Regions from separate parts of the Isoptericola sp. NPDC019693 genome, predicted to be linked through region 1. Evidence: predicted binding sites of a transcription regulator. Region 1 holds the regulator's gene; each other region holds the start of a gene.
What was found. The regulator HspR, encoded in region 1, represses chaperone genes until heat shock. The targets are predictions, from matches to a motif close to AAGTTGAGTCNNNNNGACTCAACTT.
Positions count from the first base shown of each region.

Region 2: clpB (ATP-dependent chaperone ClpB) is a predicted target of HspR. The motif match lies at 3,804-3,828, and genes of this name have one in related genera.
Region 3: ACH436_RS18795 (Hsp20/alpha crystallin family protein) is a predicted target of HspR. The motif match lies at 2,444-2,468, and genes of this name have one in related genera.

Region 1 covers NZ_JBIRXP010000002.1:74,058-80,183, reverse strand. Annotated here, with positions in the region: gene ACH436_RS05755 (sigma-70 family RNA polymerase sigma factor) at 1-1,195, opposite strand, end outside; gene ACH436_RS05750 (hypothetical protein) at 1,421-2,212, shown strand; gene ACH436_RS05745 (DUF1540 domain-containing protein) at 2,259-2,567, opposite strand; gene ACH436_RS05740 (heat shock protein transcriptional repressor HspR) at 2,734-3,159, opposite strand; gene ACH436_RS05735 (DnaJ C-terminal domain-containing protein) at 3,194-4,198, opposite strand; gene grpE (nucleotide exchange factor GrpE) at 4,304-4,951, opposite strand; gene dnaK (molecular chaperone DnaK) at 4,948-6,126, opposite strand, start outside.
Region 2 covers NZ_JBIRXP010000006.1:83,291-89,416, forward strand. Annotated here, with positions in the region: gene ACH436_RS17240 (AlkA N-terminal domain-containing protein) at 1-1,605, opposite strand, end outside; gene ACH436_RS17245 (alpha/beta hydrolase) at 1,680-2,678, opposite strand; gene ACH436_RS17250 (LppM family (lipo)protein) at 2,671-3,741, opposite strand; gene clpB (ATP-dependent chaperone ClpB) at 3,889-6,126, shown strand, end outside.
Region 3 covers NZ_JBIRXP010000007.1:77,010-83,135, reverse strand. Annotated here, with positions in the region: gene ACH436_RS18805 (ABC transporter permease) at 1-548, shown strand, start outside; gene ACH436_RS18800 (NAD(P)/FAD-dependent oxidoreductase) at 622-1,842, opposite strand; gene ACH436_RS18795 (Hsp20/alpha crystallin family protein) at 1,984-2,406, opposite strand; gene ACH436_RS18790 (amidase) at 2,637-4,304, shown strand; gene ACH436_RS18785 (APC family permease) at 4,344-5,783, opposite strand; gene ACH436_RS18780 (sensor histidine kinase) at 5,812-6,126, opposite strand, start outside.

The DNA.
Region 1 (6,126 bases):
TCGCCGCGGCGGCCACGCCCGCCGTGCCGACCGCCGCGCCCGCGGCCGCCGCCGTGCCCGCGGTCGCCGCCGCCGTTGTTCCCGCGGTCGCCGCGGTGGCGGTCGCGGCACCCGCCGTCGTGCCCGCGGTCGCCGCGGCGGTCGTGCCTGCCGTGGCCGCCGTCGTCCCGGCCGTCGCTGCCGTCGTGCCCGCCGTCGTTCCGGCCGCCGCACCGCCGCCGATGCTCGCGCCGCCGACGCTGGTCGTGCCGACGGTGCCGGCCGTGGCGGTGCTCGTACCCGAGACGGCGCCGACGCTCCCGGCGCTCACCGTGCTCCCCGCTCCCGCGGCGCTGCCGGCGCTCACCGCGCCGCCGGTCGTGACCGCCCCGCCGAGCATGCCGCCGATCGGGAGCGCTCCCACGACCGCCAGGCCCGCCAGGCCCACGATCAGCGGGGCCACCACGGCCCGCATGCCGTGCGCGATGTCGCCCAGCTCGAGCACGAGGGACCGGCACTCCGCGCACGTCTCGAGGTGCGCGTCGACCTTGGCGACCTCGCGGCGCGCGAGGCCCCCGCGCACGTACGCGCCGAGCAGCGGGTTCACCACGCGGCAACCGTCGGTCGACGCGTGCGTCAGGTGCTCCTGCAGGTACCCGACCCGCAGCCCCTCGCGGGCCCGGTAGGCGAGCGCCGAGACCCCGTTGGGCGTCAGGCCGAGGATCGGGGCCACCTCCGCCGGCGCGCGTCCCTCGATCTCCGTGTACCAGAGCACGGCCTGCCAACGCTCCGGGAGTGCCTGGTAGGCGTTCTTGACGACGGAGTGCTCGAACCCCTCGAACGTCGCCACGTCGGTCGGGTCGACGAGGCCCAGCGCCGCCTCGAACGTGCCGTCGTCGGCCGTCGGCCGTGTCCGCTTCACGCCCCGCGCGAGGTCGGCGGCGAGGCGCCGCACCACGGTGAGCAGGTAGGCGCGGAAGGTCGCGTCGGGGCCGCCGCCGTGCTGCAGGACGTCGAGCACGCGGTGGAACGCCTCGGACACGAGGTCGTCCGCGTCGGCCGACGACCGGACGTACTGCCGGGCCACGGCGCGCGCGGCGGGGACGTGCCGCGTGTAGAGCGCCCCGAACGCCTCGAGGTCTCCGCCGCGCACGTCGAGGATCAGTTCGGCGTCGCTGCGCGCGGAGTCGTCCGATCCCACGTAGACGTCCGTCATGGCCCGACCTCGCTCTGGCTGCGTTGCGTGCGCGCTGTACCGCGCAGACCTCCGTACTCTACGCACCCCCGAGGGCCGCCCCGGGGGTGAAATTCCCCAGGATCACCGCAGGATTTCCGCAGATTTTCGTGCCTCGGGCAGCGGAGAGGGCTCTCCGGACCGATCTCGCCCGTGTCAATGCCGCACAACTGCGTCATGATGGCTGACCATGGCGGTCCCATCCACATGAACCGGTCCACGAGCGGTCCCCCGAGCGCGCCGGAGAACGGCGCGCCCGAGCACGTCTCGAACGTGCTCGACCGCTGGCGCGCGACGAGCCTCGCCGAGGTGTGGCTGCGCCCCGACGACTGGTACCACCCGGCCGTGGACGCGCTCGTCGAGGCCTTCGAGGACGGCCGCTCCCCGCACGCCGCCGCCCACCGCCTCGGCGCCGCGCGCGGCCGGGCCGGCGTCGGCCTGGGCGAGACGCTGGACGACGTCGAGTGCCTGTACCGCGCGGCCCACGAGCCGACCGACCCCGACGCGATCCGCGCGGTGGCCGTCGGATGGGTGCGCGGACGGGACGCCGAGCCGGCGCTCGGGGCGCTGCGCGACCCCAGCTCGGGGCTGCCCACGCGCGAGTACCTCGCCGAGCGGCTGCGGGAGACCTACGGCGCCGCGGTCGGCGCGGACCAGGGCGTGCCGGACACGCACTGCCTCGTCGTCGTCGACGTCGCCGTCGACGGGCTCGCCCCGTGGGACCGCGCGGCGCGTTCCGCGACCGTCGGCCGCGCCCTCGAGCAGGTCTACGGGGAAGGGCACCCGATGGCCGCCCTCACCGACGGGGTGTTCACCGTGCTGGCCCGCCGCGACACGGGCGTGCCCGACCTGGCCAAGGCCACCCGCGGGGTGGTGGAGCGCAACGCCGCGCTCATGGGTCTCGGGGACGCGCTGAGGCGCCCCACCCGGGTGTGGGTGGAGCGCCTCCCGACGACGCACGCCGCCGCCGTCGAGCTGCTGACGCAGCTGGCCCGCTAGCTCCTGACCGACCCTCCGACCCTCTCCGGCGGGGGTCGGCGTCGCGTCAGTGGTGCGCGTAGGTGAGGCAGTCGGCGTGGCTCTCGTCGTCCGGGCCGGGCCCGACGCGGATGGCCGTCGCCGCGCACTCGAGGTCGGAGTTGTGGACGCAGTCGCCGCGCTGACAGGCACCCACGTGGGCGACGACCTTCTCCAGGCCGCCCTTGGAGCTCAGCGGGATGAACGTGGCGCACGCCGCGTCGCCGGTGTGCCCGGCGATGGTGACCGCGCCGGCGTGGCACCCGTGGTCATGGTTGTAGCCGCAGCCCTCGACGGTGCACTCGGTGACCTCGGGCATCTCCATCAGCGTGCTCATCGCGTGCTCCTCGTCGCTCGACGCCGGCTCTCGCCGCTGCGAACCACGATATTCCTCTCGCACGGAATTGCACAGTGAATGCGCGCACGAATTCCCCGGAGATCGAATAAGGAATACCTTACCTATTGCACAGATGAATTAGAGAAGAATTGCGTTGCGGAAAGATCTAGCCGCGGCGGTGCGGGCGCCAGAGCACCAGCGCGCCCTCGGCGGCCTCGATCTCCGCCCGCTCCGCGCGGCGGAGGCGCTGGCCTCGGCGCACCACCACGACGTCGCCCGTCGTGCCGGCCGTGAACACCCGGCCGCCGGGCTCCGTCGCGAGCGCCGCGAGGCGGCCCTCGAGCTGGGCGACATGCTCCTGCAGGTCGAGGATGCGCCGGATCCCGGCAAGGTTGATGCCCTCGACCTGGGCGAGGCGCTGCACCTCGAGCAGGCGCGCCACGTCGCGCTGCGAGTAGCGGCGGCCGCGGCCCGCCGTCCGGCGCGGCGTCACCAGCCCGAGGCGGTCGTACTGCCGGAGGGTCTGCGGGTGCATGCCCGCGAGCCGGGCCGCCTGCGACACGGTCAGCACCGGTGCGTCCTCGGTGACCATCGCTACCTCCCTCGCCGCAGCACGACCCGCCGCGTCATTCCGCCGCGCGCTGCGCGAGCCCGGCCCGGACGTCCTCGTGGTCGCTCTCCGCGGCGAACGTCTCGAGCGCCTCCTTCGCCTTCCTGCTGAGCTTCTGCGGCACGGCGACCTGAACCGTGACCAGCAGGTCGCCCTGCGTCTTCCCGCTCGGCACGCCGCGACCCTTGACCCGCAGCACGCGGCCGGTCGGCGTGCCTGCCGGCACCTTGAGCCGCACGGTGTGCCCGTCGAGCGTCGGCACCTCGAGCGTCGTGCCCAGCGCGGCCTCCGCGAACGTCACGGGGACCGTCATGCGCAGGTTCGCGCCGTCGAGCGTGAAGACCGGGTGGGGCGCGACGTGCACGGTGACCACGAGGTCGCCGGCGTCCCCGCCACCCGAGCCAGGGCGTCCCTTGCCGCGGATGCGCAGCTTGCGGCCGTCGTTCACGCCGGCGGGGATCTTCGTCTTGACCTTGCGGCCGTCCACCGTGAACTCCACGGTGGCGCCCTCCACGGCCGTGCGGAACGGCAGCGTGGTCTCGGCCGCGACGTCCGGGCCCTTCTGCGGGGTCGTGAAGCCGGCGCGCCGGCCGCCGGACCGGAAGCCGCCCTGGCCGCCGAGCATCGAGCTGAGGATGTCCTCGAAGCCGCCGCCGCCCGCGCCCCCCTGGGGGTACTGCTGGTAGCGCACGTTCGGGCCGGCGCCGCCGCCGAACATGGAGCCGAAGACGTCCTCGAAGCCGTTGCCCCCGCCGCCCGGGCCCGCCGCGAAGCGGGCGCCGCCGCCGGCCATGGCGCGCACGGCGTCGTACTGCTGGCGCTGCTCGGCGTCGGACAGCACGGCGTACGCCTCGCCGATCTCCTTGAACTTCGCCTCGGCCGACGCGTCGCCCGGGTTCTGGTCCGGGTGGTACTTGCGCGCCAGCTTGCGGTACGCCTTCTTGATCGCCGCGTCGTCCGCGTCCTTGGGGACGCCGAGAGCGGAGTAGAAGTCCTTCTCGATCCAGTCCTGACCTGTCACGACGTCCTCCTTCCTGTCATTGTCCGCGAGATCGACCCACCCGTCGTGGGGTCGACCCTCGGTGGGTCGATCTCACGACGGGCGGGTCGATCTCGCGGAAGGGTGTCACTCGGGGCCGACGACGCCCACGCGGGCGGCGCGGACGACCTTCTCGCCGATCCGGTAGCCGGGCTCGACCACCATCGCGACGGTGGTCGCCGTCGCGTCGGGGTCCACGTTGTGCATGAGCGCCTCGTGGACGTTCGGGTCGAACTCCTCCCCGACCGCGCCGAACCGCTCGATGCCGAACCTCGCCAGCGACGCGTCGAGCTTCTCCGCGATGGCCGCCATGGGCCCGGACAGCTCGGCGTGCTGCTTGGCGCGCTCGATGTCGTCGAGCACCGGCAGCAGCGCGCTGAGCACGTCCTGCGTGCCCTGGGTGCGCGCCGCCTCCTGGTCGCGCAGCGACCGGTTGCGGTAGTTGGTGAACGACGCCCGCTCGCGCTGCAGCGCGTCCAGGTGCTCCGCCGCCTCGGCCTTGGCCTTGAGGACCTCGGCGCTCTCGGCGGCCTCGCCCTCGGGCTCGAAGTCGAGCGCCGCGAGCGGGTCGGAACCCTCGGTCGCGCCCGCGTCGTCGGCCCCCGACGACGCGGCACCGGAGGCCGCGCGGGCCTCCCCGGACGTCGGGTCGACCTTGCGCTTGTCGGTGAACTGGAACGGGGTGTCCCCCGAGCCCTCGGGCTCGGGGGTCCCCTGCGTGTTCTCGTCCGTCACTTCTTGTCGTCCTCGTCGTCGACGATCTCGGCGTCGACCACGTCCTCGTCGGGAGCGGAGGAGGCGCCGGCGGCGGAGGCCGCGTCGTCCTCGGCGGCCTGGGCGTTGCCCGCGGCCTGCTCCTGCTCGGCCGAGGCGTAGAGCGCCTGGCCGATCTTCTGCGAGGACGCGCCGAGCTTCTCGTACGCGGCCTTGACGGCGTCGGCGTCCTCGCCCTCCAGGGCGGTCTTGACGCCGGCGATGTCGGCCTCGACCTCGGTCACGACCTCGGCGGGGAGCTTGTCGCGGTTGTCCGCGATCTGCTTCTCCATCGAGTACGCGAAGGCCTCGGCCTGGTTGCGCGTCTCGGCCTCCTCGCGCCGCTTCTTGTCCTCGGCGGCGTGCTCCTCGGCGTCCTTCACCATGCGGTCGATGTCCTCCTTGGGGAGGGCCGACCCGCCGGTGATCTTCATCGACTGCTCGGTGCCCGTGCCACGGTCCTTGGCGGACACGTGCACGATGCCGTTCGCGTCGATGTCGAAGGTGACCTCGATCTGCGGGACGCCGCGCGGCGCCGGGGCGATGCCGGTGAGCTCGAACGTGCCCAGCGGCTTGTTGTCGCGGGTGAACTCGCGCTCGCCCTGGAAGACCTGGATCGCCACGGACGGCTGGTTGTCCTCCGCCGTGGAGAAGATCTCGCTGCGCTTGGTGGGGATGGCCGTGTTGCGCTCGATGAGCTTGGTCATCACGCCGCCCTTGGTCTCGATGCCGAGGGACAGCGGGGTGACGTCGATGAGCAGCACGTCCTTGCGCTCGCCGCCGATGACGCCGGCCTGCAGGGCCGCGCCCACGGCGACGACCTCGTCCGGGTTGACGCCCTTGTTGGGCTCGCGGCCGCCGGTGAGCTCCTTGACGACCTCGGTCACGGCCGGCATGCGGGTGGAGCCACCCACGAGCACGACGTGGTCGATGTCGGAGATCGAGATGCCGGCGTCGCGGATGACCGCGTGGAACGGCGCCTTGGTGCGGTCGATGAGGTCCTGCGTCATCTGCTGGAACTGCGCGCGCGTGAGCTTCTCGTCCAGGTGGACGGGGCCGTTCTCGCTCATCGACAGGTACTGCATCGAGATGTTGGTGCTCGTCGCGGAGGAGAGCTCCTTCTTGGCCTGCTCCGCCGCCTCGCGCAGGCGCTGCAG
Region 2 (6,126 bases), on a different contig from region 1:
GGCCGCGTACGACCGCCAGGGCGCCCACCGCTCGGCGTGGGCGGCCAGGGCGCGCGACCGGGCCGCGCGGGAGGCGCCGTCCGGGAGCCCCAGCGCGACCCCGGCCGCGGCGGCACCGGCCAGGAGCGCGACGTCGCCGTCGAGCCAGGAGTCCGGGTCGCGCAGCACGCGCATCGCCACGTAGCCGGCGGTCCACGGCCCGATGCCCCGCCGGGCCACGAGCGCGGCGCGCAGGGCGTCGCCGTCGTCGCCGATCCCGACGGCGAGGGTGCCGTCGTCGAGGGCGCGGGCGGTGTCCACGACCGTGGCGACCGACCGGGCGGGGAGGCGCAGGTGGTCGGCCGCCGACGCCGCGACCTGGCCAGGCGTCGGGAACAGGCGCGTCAGCCCGGGCACGGCGGACTCGTACGGGGTGCCCGCGGCGGCCGCCAGCCGGCTCAGGTGGGTGCGGGCCGCGGCGACGCTGATCTGCTGCCCGACGATGGCGCGCACCACGATCTCGTGCGGGTCCACCGTGCCGGGCAGGCGCAGGCCGGGCGTGCGGGCGACCGACGGCGCCAGCGCGGGGTCGTCCGCCAGCGCGGTGTCGACGGCGGACGGGTCGGCGTCCAGGTCGAGCAGCCGGCGCAGGCGGGACACGGCCACCGAGACGTCGGCCGCGGAGGCGAGCTCGAGGCGGACCGCCACCCGTCCCCGGCCCGCGCCGGGCCCCGCCAGCACCTCCGCCGCGCCCGGTCCGTGCGGCAGCAGCAGGGTGCGGGCGTAGCGCACGTCGGCGCCGGAGGCTCCCCCCGACAGGTCGGCGACCTCCACGCCGTCGACGGCGCGCGCCGCGAGGAAAGCGATCACGCCGCGGGCGTCGAACGGCTCCCGCACCGGCAGCTCGAGGTCGAGCCGGACGCGCGCGGCGTCGGCGCCGGAGTCGCCATCCAGCAAGCGATCCGTCGCGGCATCGGGCCCCGTGCCGCGACGGATCGCGTGCTGGAACGCCGTGGGACGGCGGTGGGCGCGGGCGCGCAGCTCGCTCGGCACGACGGCGAAGACCTCGGTCATCGTGTCGTTGAACTGCCGGATCGAGCCGAACCCCGCGGCGAACGCGACGTCCGCGAGCGGCAGGTCGGTGCCGACGACGAGGCTCCGCGCCGTCTGTGCCCGCTGCGCGCGGGCGAGGGCGAGCGGGCCCGCGCCGAGCTCGGCGGTGAGCAGCCGGTGCACGTGGCGGGCGCTGTACCCGAGGCGGGCCGCGAGCCCGTCCGTGCCCTCGCGGTCGACGACACCGTCGGCGATGAGGCGCATCGCCCGGCCGGCGAGGTCGTGGCGCAGGTCCCACGCGGGGGTGCCGGGTGCGGCCTCGGGCAGGCACCGCTTGCAGGCGCGGTACCCGGCCTCGTGGGCCGCCGCCGAGGTGAGGTAGAAGGTGACGTTCTCCGGCTTGGGCGTGCGCGCCGGGCAGGACGGCCGGCAGTAGATGCCGGTCGAGCTGACCGCCGTGAAGAACTGGCCGTCGAACCGGGTGTCCCGCGCGGCGATGGCGCGGTACCGCTCCTCGAACGCGCGCGCGTCCACCGTGCCGGGTGCGCCGTCGGGGCGGTCTGTCGTCGTCATGCCTTCATCCTCGCGCCGGCCACCGACCGGTGGCTAGCGGGATTCGGACACGACTGTGGCGCCGCCGCGGGGCGCTAGGGGAGGGCCCCGATCCAGTCGAGGACGGCGGTGAGGTACGCGTCCCGGGCCGGTCGTGGCGACAGGGCCAGGTCGTGGGTGCCGCCCGCGACGGTACGGACCGTGACGTCGCCGCCGAGACGCCGTGCCCGCTCGCGCATGTGCGCGACGTCGAGGACCGTGTCGGTGGTGAGGTGCTGGTCGGTGGTGGACCGGTCGGAGGTCAGCACGAGCACGGGGACCCGGAGCCCCAGCCCGCGGGCGAGGCGGCGCTGCGCGCGCAGCACCGACCGCAGCCAGGCCGCCCGGACGGCGAACGGCTCGTGCGGCTTCCACGCCGCGTCGAAGTCCCACTCGCCGCCGTGCGCCCGGTGCAGGGCGCGCGCGTACCCGTCGTCGAGGTGGTTGACGACGGTGCGCGGCGCGACAACGCCGACGGCCTCGACGAGGGCGGTGGCGGCGAGCCGGACGGGGCGGGGCTTGTTCAGCTGGACCCACGGGCTGTTGAGCACCAGCGCGTCGGCCCGGCCCGGGCGGGCCGCGGCCCACAGGGGGGCCACCAGGCCGCCGGTGGAGTGGCCGAGGACGACGAGCCGCTCGTGCCCGGCCGCGCGGACGACGGCGGCCGCGGCGTCGAGGTCCCGGGCGTACACGGCGATGTCGTGCACCTGGTTGGGGTCGCCGCCGGCGGACACCTGGGCGTCCCAGGCCCGCCCGTGGCCGCGCAGGTCGACGGCGTAGAACGCGATGCCGCGCCCGGCGAAGGCCGCCGCCAGGTGGGGGTGGAAGAAGTAGTCCGCGAACCCGTGCACGTACAGCACCGCCGTGCGCGCGACGGCGCCCTGCCGTCCGGGAGCCCCGCCGTCGTCCCCCGGGGTGGACGGCACGTGTCGCACCAGCACGGCCTCCGCGCCGTCGGGCAGCAGGAGGGTGCGCGCCCGGAACTCCGGGCCGAGGACGTCCTCGCGCCACGCCCCTGGCTCGGGAGGACGTGGGGCGGTCCGCGCGTCAGGCACCCTGTGCGGGGCCGGACGGGCGGTCGTCGGTCCCGGGCTCGACGTCGGGACCGGGGGCGGAGGGGTCGTCGGCCGGCGGCTGCCGGAGCGTGTCCTCCTCGCCGGGGCGGCCGGGCTCCAGCGGCTCGGCGACCGGGCCCGTGGCGGGGCCCGCCGGCGGGGCGGTCTCGGGCGCGGGCTCCGGTGCGAACGGTTCGGCCACGGGACCGGTCGTGGGACCACCCGCCGGCGTCGTCGGCGGCGCTGGCGGCGCGGGCGGGGCGGGCGGGGCGCCGAAGACCTGCTCCTCGGGCGTCGGGCCCGCCGCCGGCACGGCCCCGGGGGCCGCCTGCGCGGCGAACGCGGCATCACCCGTCGCCGTGCCCGTGAACGGGGCGGGACGGCGGTTGTTCCGCACGACGAACCACACGACCAGGCCGATGACGACGAGCCCGACGACGAGGCCCACGATCCACCAGGGGAAGCTGCTCCCGGCGTCGGCGGAGCCGACGGCGTGGATCTCGGTGTTCTCCCCGACCTTCGGCGTCCAGGTGACGGTGTTGCCGTCGACGGTGCCGGTGGCGTCGCTCACGGGCCCGGGGAACGTGACGGCCAGCCTGACGTCGAAGGCGTCCTGGACGCCCTGCGGCAGCGACTCGAGCTGGTCGGCACCCTCCGAGAGGTCCATGACGCCGTCCACCACGTAGGTGTCGCCGTCGCGCGTGATGCTGAGGTCCTCGCCGCCCTCGCCGGAGATCTCGCTGATCGGCGCGTCGGCGAAGGTGTACCTGGTGCCCGTGTACTCGTCGTCGGACCAGGGCTCCTGGGAGGCGCCCTCGGGCAGGCCCTGCGTCAGCTCGCCGCCCGCCTGGTCCCACAGCTCGCTCGGCTCCATCCCCATGGTCTCGGCCAGGCTGTTCGAGACGGCCATGATCATGGTGCCGGAGACGGTGTCGTCCTCCGAGAGCTTCAGGTCCATGTCGACCTTCATGCACCCGGCGAGGGCGAGGAGGCCGACAGCGGCGAGCGCCGCCGCGATCACGGTGCGGAGGCGGCGCACGGGGCAGCGGGCTGGAGTGGTCACCGGCCCAGCATCCCGCAGCGGCGGTCGGGCAGCCACCCGGCGTCCCGGCCGGTTGGCGATCAAAGTTGAGCGGAATAGACTCAACTTTGCCGTCGTTCCCCCGACAGACGTCTTTTCCGTGTCACCGCACGTCACCCCGGAGGTCCCATGGACATCAAGCTCACGACCATGTCGCAGCAGGCGCTCGGCGACGCCGTCCAGTCGGCGTCGGCCGCGGGCAACCCCCAGCTCGAGCCCGTCCACCTGCTGCAGGCGCTGCTGCACCAGACGGGCGGCGTCGCCGTCGGCCTGCTCGACGCCGTCGGCGCGAACGCCCAGCAGATCGGCCAGCGCGCCCGCGCGGCCCTCGTCGCCCTGCCGCAGGCGAGCGGCTCCGCCGTCGCGCAGCCCGCACCCTCGCGCGCCATGAGCGCCGTGCTGGAGAACGCCGGCAAGGAGGCGGAGGCGCTCGGCGACGAGTACGTCTCCACCGAGCACCTGCTCATCGCGCTCGCCGCCGGCCAGTCGGCCGCGGCCCAGGCGCTCGCCGAGGCGGGCGCCTCCGCCGACGCGCTGCGCGCCGCCCTGCCCGCCGTCCGCGGCTCCTCCCGCGTGACCAGCCCGAACCCCGAGGGCACCTACAAGGCGCTGGAGCAGTACGGCAGCGACCTCACGCAGCGCGCCCGCGACGGCCGGCTCGACCCCGTCATCGGCCGCGACTCCGAGATCCGCCGCGTCGTCCAGGTGCTCAGTCGCCGCACCAAGAACAACCCCGTGCTCATCGGCGAGCCCGGCGTCGGCAAGACCGCCGTGGTCGAGGGCCTGGCCCAGCGCATCGTCGCGGGCGACGTCCCCACGTCCCTGCAGGGCAAGCGCCTCGTCGCGCTCGACCTCGCGGGCATGGTCGCGGGCGCCAAGTACCGCGGCGAGTTCGAGGAGCGGCTCAAGGCCGTCCTCGAGGAGATCACCGCGTCCGACGGCGAGGTCATCACCTTCATCGACGAGCTGCACACGGTCGTCGGCGCGGGCGCCGGCGGCGAGGGCGCCATGGACGCGGGCAACATGCTCAAGCCGATGCTGGCCCGCGGCGAGCTGCGGCTCGTGGGCGCCACCACGCTCGACGAGTACCGCGAGCACATCGAGAAGGACCCGGCCCTCGAGCGGCGCTTCCAGCAGGTCTTCGTCGGCGAGCCGTCCGTGGAGGACACCGTCGCCATCCTGCGCGGGCTCAAGGAGCGCTACGAGGCGCACCACAAGGTGACGATCGCGGACTCCGCGCTCGTCGCCGCCGCCGCGCTGTCCGACCGGTACATCACCGGCCGCCAGCTGCCCGACAAGGCGATCGACCTCGTCGACGAGGCGGCGTCCCGGCTGCGCATGGAGATGGACTCCTCGCCCGTCGAGATCGACGAGCTGCAGCGCGCCGTCACGCGCCTCGAGATGGAGGAGGTCGTGCTCAAGGAGTCCGACGACGTGGCGTCGAAGGACCGCCTGGAGCGGCTGCGCGCCGACCTCGCCGACACGCGCGAGCGGCTCGCCGCGCTCACCGCGCGGTGGGAGTCGGAGAAGGCCGGCCACAACCGCGTCGGCGACCTGCGCGCGCGCATCGACGAGCTGCGCACCGAGTCCGACCGGCTGCAGCGCGAGGGCGACCTCGAGTCGGCGGCCCGCCTGCTCTACGGGGAGATCCCGCAGGTCGAGCGCGAGCTCGCGGAGGCCGAGCGGGCCGAGGCGTCGCAGTCGGGCGAGGACGCGGCGCACGAGGCGCCGATGATCGCCGACAAGGTGGGCTCCGACGAGATCGCCGAGGTGGTCTCTGCCTGGACGGGCATCCCGGCCGGGCGGCTGCTGCAGGGCGAGTCGGAGAAGCTGCTGCACATGGAGGACGTCCTCGGCGAGCGCCTCATCGGCCAGGCGGCCGCGGTGCGCGCGGTCTCGGACGCCGTGCGGCGCTCGCGCGCCGGCGTGGCCGACCCCGACCGCCCCACCGGGTCGTTCCTCTTCCTCGGGCCGACCGGCGTGGGCAAGACGGAGCTGGCCAAGTCCCTCGCGGACTTCCTGTTCGACGACGAGCGCGCCATGGTGCGCATCGACATGTCCGAGTACTCGGAGAAGCACTCCGTGTCCCGCCTGGTCGGCGCCCCTCCGGGGTACGTCGGCTACGAGGAGGGCGGCCAGCTCACCGAGGCGGTGCGGCGGCGGCCGTACTCCGTCGTCCTGCTCGACGAGGTGGAGAAGGCCCACCCCGAGGTCTTCGACATCCTGCTGCAGGTGCTCGACGACGGCCGCCTCACGGACGGCCAGGGCCGCACGGTCGACTTCCGCAACGTCATCCTGGTGCTGACGTCCAACCTGGGCTCGCAGTTCCTCGTGGACCCGGCGCTCGACGACGCCGCCCGCCGGGAG
Region 3 (6,126 bases), on a different contig from region 1:
GCATCGCCTACACCGCGTACCGGCTGTTCCTCGACATGCAGGGCGGCATCTTCGAACGGTTCCAGTCGATGCCGATCGCGCGTTCGAGCGTCCTGTGGGGGCACGTCCTCACGTCGCTCGTCGCCAACCTCGTCTCGGTCGCGATCGTCATCGGGGTCGCGTTCCTCATGGGTTTCCGCACGGGCGCGTCCTTCGGGTCGTGGCTCGCCGTCGCGGGGATCCTGGCCCTGTTCACCCTCGCGCTGACCTGGCTCGCCGTGATCGCGGGCCTCTCGGCGAAGACTGTCGACGGCGCGAGCGCGTTCAGCTACCCGCTGATCTTCCTGCCCTTCATCAGCTCGGCGTTCGTGCCCACCGACACGATGCCCGGCCCGGTCGCCTGGTTCGCCGAGAACCAGCCCGTGACGTCCATCGTCAACTCGATCCGCGCGCTGTTCGCCGAGCAGCCGGTCGGCAACGACATCTGGATCGCCCTGGCCTGGCTCATCGGCATCTTCGTGATCGCCTACGCCTTCGCGGTCGTCGCCTACCGGCGGCGCATCAGCTGAGCCGACGGCGGCACCGCACGCCGGTCGAGCCGGCCGGGACCAGGTCCCGGCCGGCTCGACGGGCGTCGTCGCGTCAGGCGACGGGGACGACGTCGGACGTCGCGGCCCCCTGCTGCCGGTCGCGCAGCGCGGCCCGGCGGCTCGGGTCGGCGACGAACGCCGGGTACCGGAGGATGCCGGGCCGGCGGGCCTCCCAGGTGAGCCCCTTGACGGTGCTCCAGCAGACGAGCTCCTTGAGCCACGCCCCGGTGCGGGCGCCGAGGCGGCCGCCGAGGAAGGCGCGAACCGGGACGTCGCCGCGGTTCGCGAACTGGAACAGGCCCGCCCCGCGGCCGAGGCTGAGGCACTGGCCGAGGAAGCCGACGGCGGCCGGCGCGGGCGTGGCACCCGCCAGCCGGGCGAGCACGGTGTCCGCCGCGGCGCCGCCGAGCTGGCCGGCGGCCTGGCAGCTCATCCGGTACGGCAGGCCCGACGGCGCGCCCGCGTCGCCGGCGGCGACGATCCGCTCGTCGTCGACGCTGGTCAGCGTCTCGTCGGTCAGCAGGCGGCCCGCCGCGTCGGTGCTCAGCCCGCTGCGGGCGGCGAGGTCGGGGACGGTGAACCCGGCCGTCCAGATCGTGACGTCGCTCGGCAGATCGCGGCCGTCCGCGAGCTGCACCGCCTCGGCCGTCACCGCCGTCACGGTGGCCCCCGGTCCCGCCACGACCTCCACGCCGAGGCGCGCGAGCGCCGTCGCGACGGCCCGGCGACCGTGCGGGTGGAGGTACGGCCCGAGCGTGTCGCCGCAGACCAGCGTCACCGCGCGGCCCTGCTCCGCCAGCTCGGACGCCGTCTCGATGCCCGACGGCCCGGCGCCCACCACCGTCACGCGTGCCGCCGGCCCGGCAGCGGCCAGCTCGGGAGCCAGCCGATCGGCCTCCTCGAGGCTCGCCAGGGCGAACGCGTGCTCGGCCGCGCCCGGCACGGCCGGCGCGGCGCTGGTGCTGCCCACCGCGTACACGAGGTAGTCGTACGCGAGGCTGCCGCCGTCGGCGAGCACGAGCCTGCGCCCCTGGGCGTCGATCCGGTCCACCGTCGCGACCTCGAGCCGCACCCTCTCGGCGAGCACCTCCCGGTAGTCCACGACCGCGTCGTGCGAGCCGGCGACCCGCTGGTGCAGCCGGATCCGCTCCACGAACGTCGGGCGGTCGTTCACCAGCGTCACGGCCACGTCGTCCCGCGCCGTCAGGCGGTTCGCCGCCATCACCCCGGCGTAGCCGCCGCCCACCACCACGACCTGCGTTGCGTCGGACATCTCGTCTCCTCGGTCCGTCTCGTCATCGGTTGCTCACGGTGACGACGAGACGAGGGCTGGAGGTGTGACCGCGTCGCAGCGGAGACGACGACGGCGCCCGGTCGCGGGGTGCGACCGGGCGCCGTCGTGGCGTGCCTGGGATCAGGCGCTGGTGACCTCGATGCGCTGCGGCGTCGTGCCGGCGAAGACGCCGGCGACGGTGACCGTCAGGACGCCCGCGTCGTAGGACGCCGTCACGGCGTCACCGTCCACGGCCTTCGGCAGGGTGACGACGCGGCGGAAGGCGCCGAAGCGGACCTCCGAGATGCGTCGGCCCTCCGACTCCTCCGGGCGCTGGTCCTTCCGCTCGCCGCGCACGACGAGCTTGCGGCCCTCGACCTCGACGGTGACGTCCTCGGCCGGGTTCACGCCCGGCAGGTCGAGGCGTGCGACGAGGTCCTCGCCGTCGCGGTACACGTCGGCGGCGGGAACGGGGCCCTCGCTGCGCAGGTCCGCGAGGCGCGGGGTCCACAGGTCGCGGAGCCAGGCGTCGGCGAACGGGGTGCGGTTCAGGGTGGTGGTCATGCTGTCCTCCTCCAGATGAGTTGCTGCTGACGAGTTCAACTTGAGCCACCCCGACTCAATTTCCGGGTTCGCCGACGGCGGACTCGTGCCTTCCGAGATGTGCGCATGGGCGCGGTAGGAGGACGACTTGAGCGCGTCGTCCCGGGCGTCTTACCCGCCGGCAACACGGGTGAAATGCGAGGTCGGCAAGGGTGACGAAGGTCGGTAGACGTAGACGATCGGAGTCCCTCGTGAGCACGTTCACCATCCGCCGCCTCGCGGCGGTCGCGGCCGGAGCGGTCCTGGCCTCGTCAGCAACCGTCGGCGGTGCGGCGGCGACCCCCGTCGCCGCCGACCGGCCGGCGTTCGGGCATGGGCATCGCCCCGGCGCGCAGGACCCGACGACCTTCACCATCGCGGAGGCGACCAAGGCGCTGAAGACGGGCCGGGTCACCTCGGTCGAGCTGACCCGGGCCTACCTGGACCGCATCGCGCAGCACGAGCCCTACTACAACGCGTTCACCCGGCTGAACCCGGACGCCCTGGTCGAGGCGGCCGCGGCAGACGCGGCCCGCCAGGGCTCTCAGAAGGACGTGGGCCCGCTGGAGGGCGTGCCGATCGTCATCAAGGACTCCCTGGACGTGCGCGGGCTGCCCACGACCTCCGGGTGGGCGGTGACCAGCCCCGAGGCGGGCGGCGTCGCCCTGGTCCCCCAGGACGACGCCCCCGTGGTCGAACGCCTGCGCGAGGCCGGGGCGGTCATCGTGGGCAAGACCAACCTGCCGGTCCTGGCGGGGTCCGGCTCCAACGCGAACAACTCGGCCTACGGCCCGACGTTCAACGCGCTGGACCAGGACTGGGCGCCGGGTGGGTCGTCCAGCGGGTCGGCCACCGCCGTCGCTGGTGACTTCGCGGTGACCGGCATCGCGGAGGAGACGGGCGGGTCGATCCAGAACCCGGCGTCGGCGCAGTCGCTGTTCGCGGTCAAGCCGACTTTCGGGCTGGTGCCGAACACCGGGAACATGCCGCTGGCCGGGAACACCCGTGACGTGCTGGGGCCCCTGGCCAAGACTCCCGAGGACGCCGCGATCATGCTGGACGTCATGGCCGGCACCCATTCCGGTGACCCCAAGACCGCGGGTGCCGAGGTGCCCGATGGCGGGTACACGTCGCAGCTGTCCAAGCGAGCCCTGGAAGGTACGCGCATCGGCCTCTACGGGCCGGGCTGGCGCTCCGGGCAGGGCGGTGAGCTCTCCGACGAGACGGCGGCCTTGTACGCCGAGGCCGTGGACAACCTGCAGGAGCAGGGCGCGACCGTCGTCGAGGACCCGTTCGAGGGGACCAGGTTCGCCGACCTCGCGAAGATCGGCGAGGGCGGCTACGACGGGCGAGGCAGCGTGGGCAACGCGCACGCCGTCGAGGACTACCTGGCCGGGCTTGGCGACGGAGCCGCGGTGAGCTCGCTCGAGCAGCTGGACGACTGGGCCGACGCCCACGGGTTCGCCGGTGACGAGCGGATCGACGAGATGGTCGAGGCGCTGGCCACCGAGCCCACGACCGACGCCGAGTTCGAGGCGGTGTCGGAGCAGTACCAGGAGCTGTTCGACCAGGTCATGGACACGCAGGACCTCGATGCGCTGGTGTTCCCGCAGCAGGTCGAGGAGATCCCCGGCATCTACGACGGGGAGATCAACGCCTCGACCGTGTCGGAGATCAACATCTCCCAGCTGCCAGGCGTCGTGGTGCCGGACGGTGCGTACGACTCGGGCAAGCCGTTCAACCTCATCTTCGTCGGCAAGAAGTACTCCGAGGCCGACCTGCTCGGGTTCGCGTACGACTATGACGAGGCCTATGACGGCCGCGTCGTGAACCGGAACCTGGCCACCACACCCGGGCCGGTGCAGCCGGACGAGCAGTAGGGGCGTCGCGCGTCGGCCGTCGCTCAACTGCGGAGGAGCTCAATCGCCGGTTGTCGGTCGACGCCGGCCGCGCACCACCATGATGACCAGGCCCAGGACGAGCCACACGGCCGCCACCTCCAGGGCGAGATGACTGGCCAGGACGAGCACGGTGACGACGATCGCCAGGCCGACGACGGGGACGACCGTGTGCAGGACGCGGCGGTCGGTGCGCTTGCCGACCACGTAGTAGCCGACCACCGCGACGTGCAGGACGACGAATGCGGTCAGGGCGCCGACCGTGACCATCGAGGACAGCAGGTCGAGGCCGTCGGGCCGGATCGCCGCCGCCACGGCGATGAGGAGCGTCGCGACCGCCGAGACGAGGGTCGCCAGGCGGGGCACGCCGGTCCGGCGGCTCACGGACCCGAGTCGTGCGGGCAGCTGTCCGTCGCGTGCCATCCCGTACATGAGGCGGCTCACCGCGGCCTGCGCGACGAGCGCGGAGAGGACGGGACCGAGCGCGCGCGCCGTCGTGACCGTCGTGCCGAGCCACGCCCCCATCTCCTCGCTGATCGTCGTGTAGAAGATCGTGCCCTGCTCCTCGGGGTTCGCGGCCAGCTCCTGGGGCGTCGCCGTCGTGAGGAGCGCGCCCAGGTAGGTCTGGAGCACGAAGAGGGCCCCGGCGAGGACGAGGCAGAAGATCAGGGCCCGGCCGATCTGCCGCGGGGAGCCGGTGCTCTCCTCGGCGAACGTGGCGATCGCGTCGAACCCCAGGAAGGCCAGAGCCGCCACCGAGACCGCCCCGAGCGTCCCGGCGAGCGTGAACCCGTCGAGCCCGGTCAGCGGGGACAACCACGGCCGGGCCGGCCCCTCCTGCACCAGGACGACGACCGCGCCGACGCAGAAGGCGGCGAGCACCACGATCTCCACGACCAGGGCGACGAACCCCACGGTGGCGGCGAGCCTGACCCCGCCGAGGTTCAGGCCGGTGATGAGGAGCACGGCGGCGCCGGTGAACGCCCAGACCGGCACCGTGGGGAACAGGGCGTGGCTGGCGATCCCGCAGAACAGCGCGGCCAGGCTCGGGATGAACAGGTAGTCCAGGCCGATCATCCACCCGGCCATGAAGCCCGGCCGCCGACCCAGCCCCGCGGTCGCGTAGGCCGAGACCGACCCCGCCTTCGGGACCGCGACGGACATGCGGGCGTACGACCAGGCCGTGAACGCCATCGCCACGGTCGCGACGACGAACACGAGGGCGACCGCGCCGTTGCTGCGCGCGTCCAGCACGCCGAAGGTGCCCATCGGCGCGGTCGGGCCGATGAACAGCAGGCCGTAGACGACGAGGTGCCGCAGCGACAGGCTCCGGTGGAGCTGTCCCTCCGGAGGGGCGGGCGGGAGGGCGTCCGTCGCAGGGCGCGGTTCGGTAGACGCGGGACTCAGCTCCTCGGCAGCCGGTGTGCGGGCTGTGCCAGCGTAGGACGGCAGGGGCGGCACGGAACGTCGACAAGGCGGGTGTGCCCGACTAGGGCTCGTCGTCGACGGAGCCTGCGGTGCCGGGAGCCGTGCCGGGCTCGAACGGGAGGACCAGGTGGAGCCGGCCGCCGCCGTCGTCGTTGACGCCGAGCGTGAGCGCGCCGCCACGGGACTCGGCGCGTGCGCGGTGACGTGCCAGCCCGGACAGCGCGGGGTCGGCGGAATCGGGCCCGCTGCCGTCGTCGTCCACGACGACGTCGAGCACGCGGCGCCCGTCGGGCGCCGCGTCGGGGCGGACCTCCGCGCGCACCGTGACCGCCGTCGCGCCGCCGTGCCGGAGCGCGTTGGTCACCGCCTCCTCGAT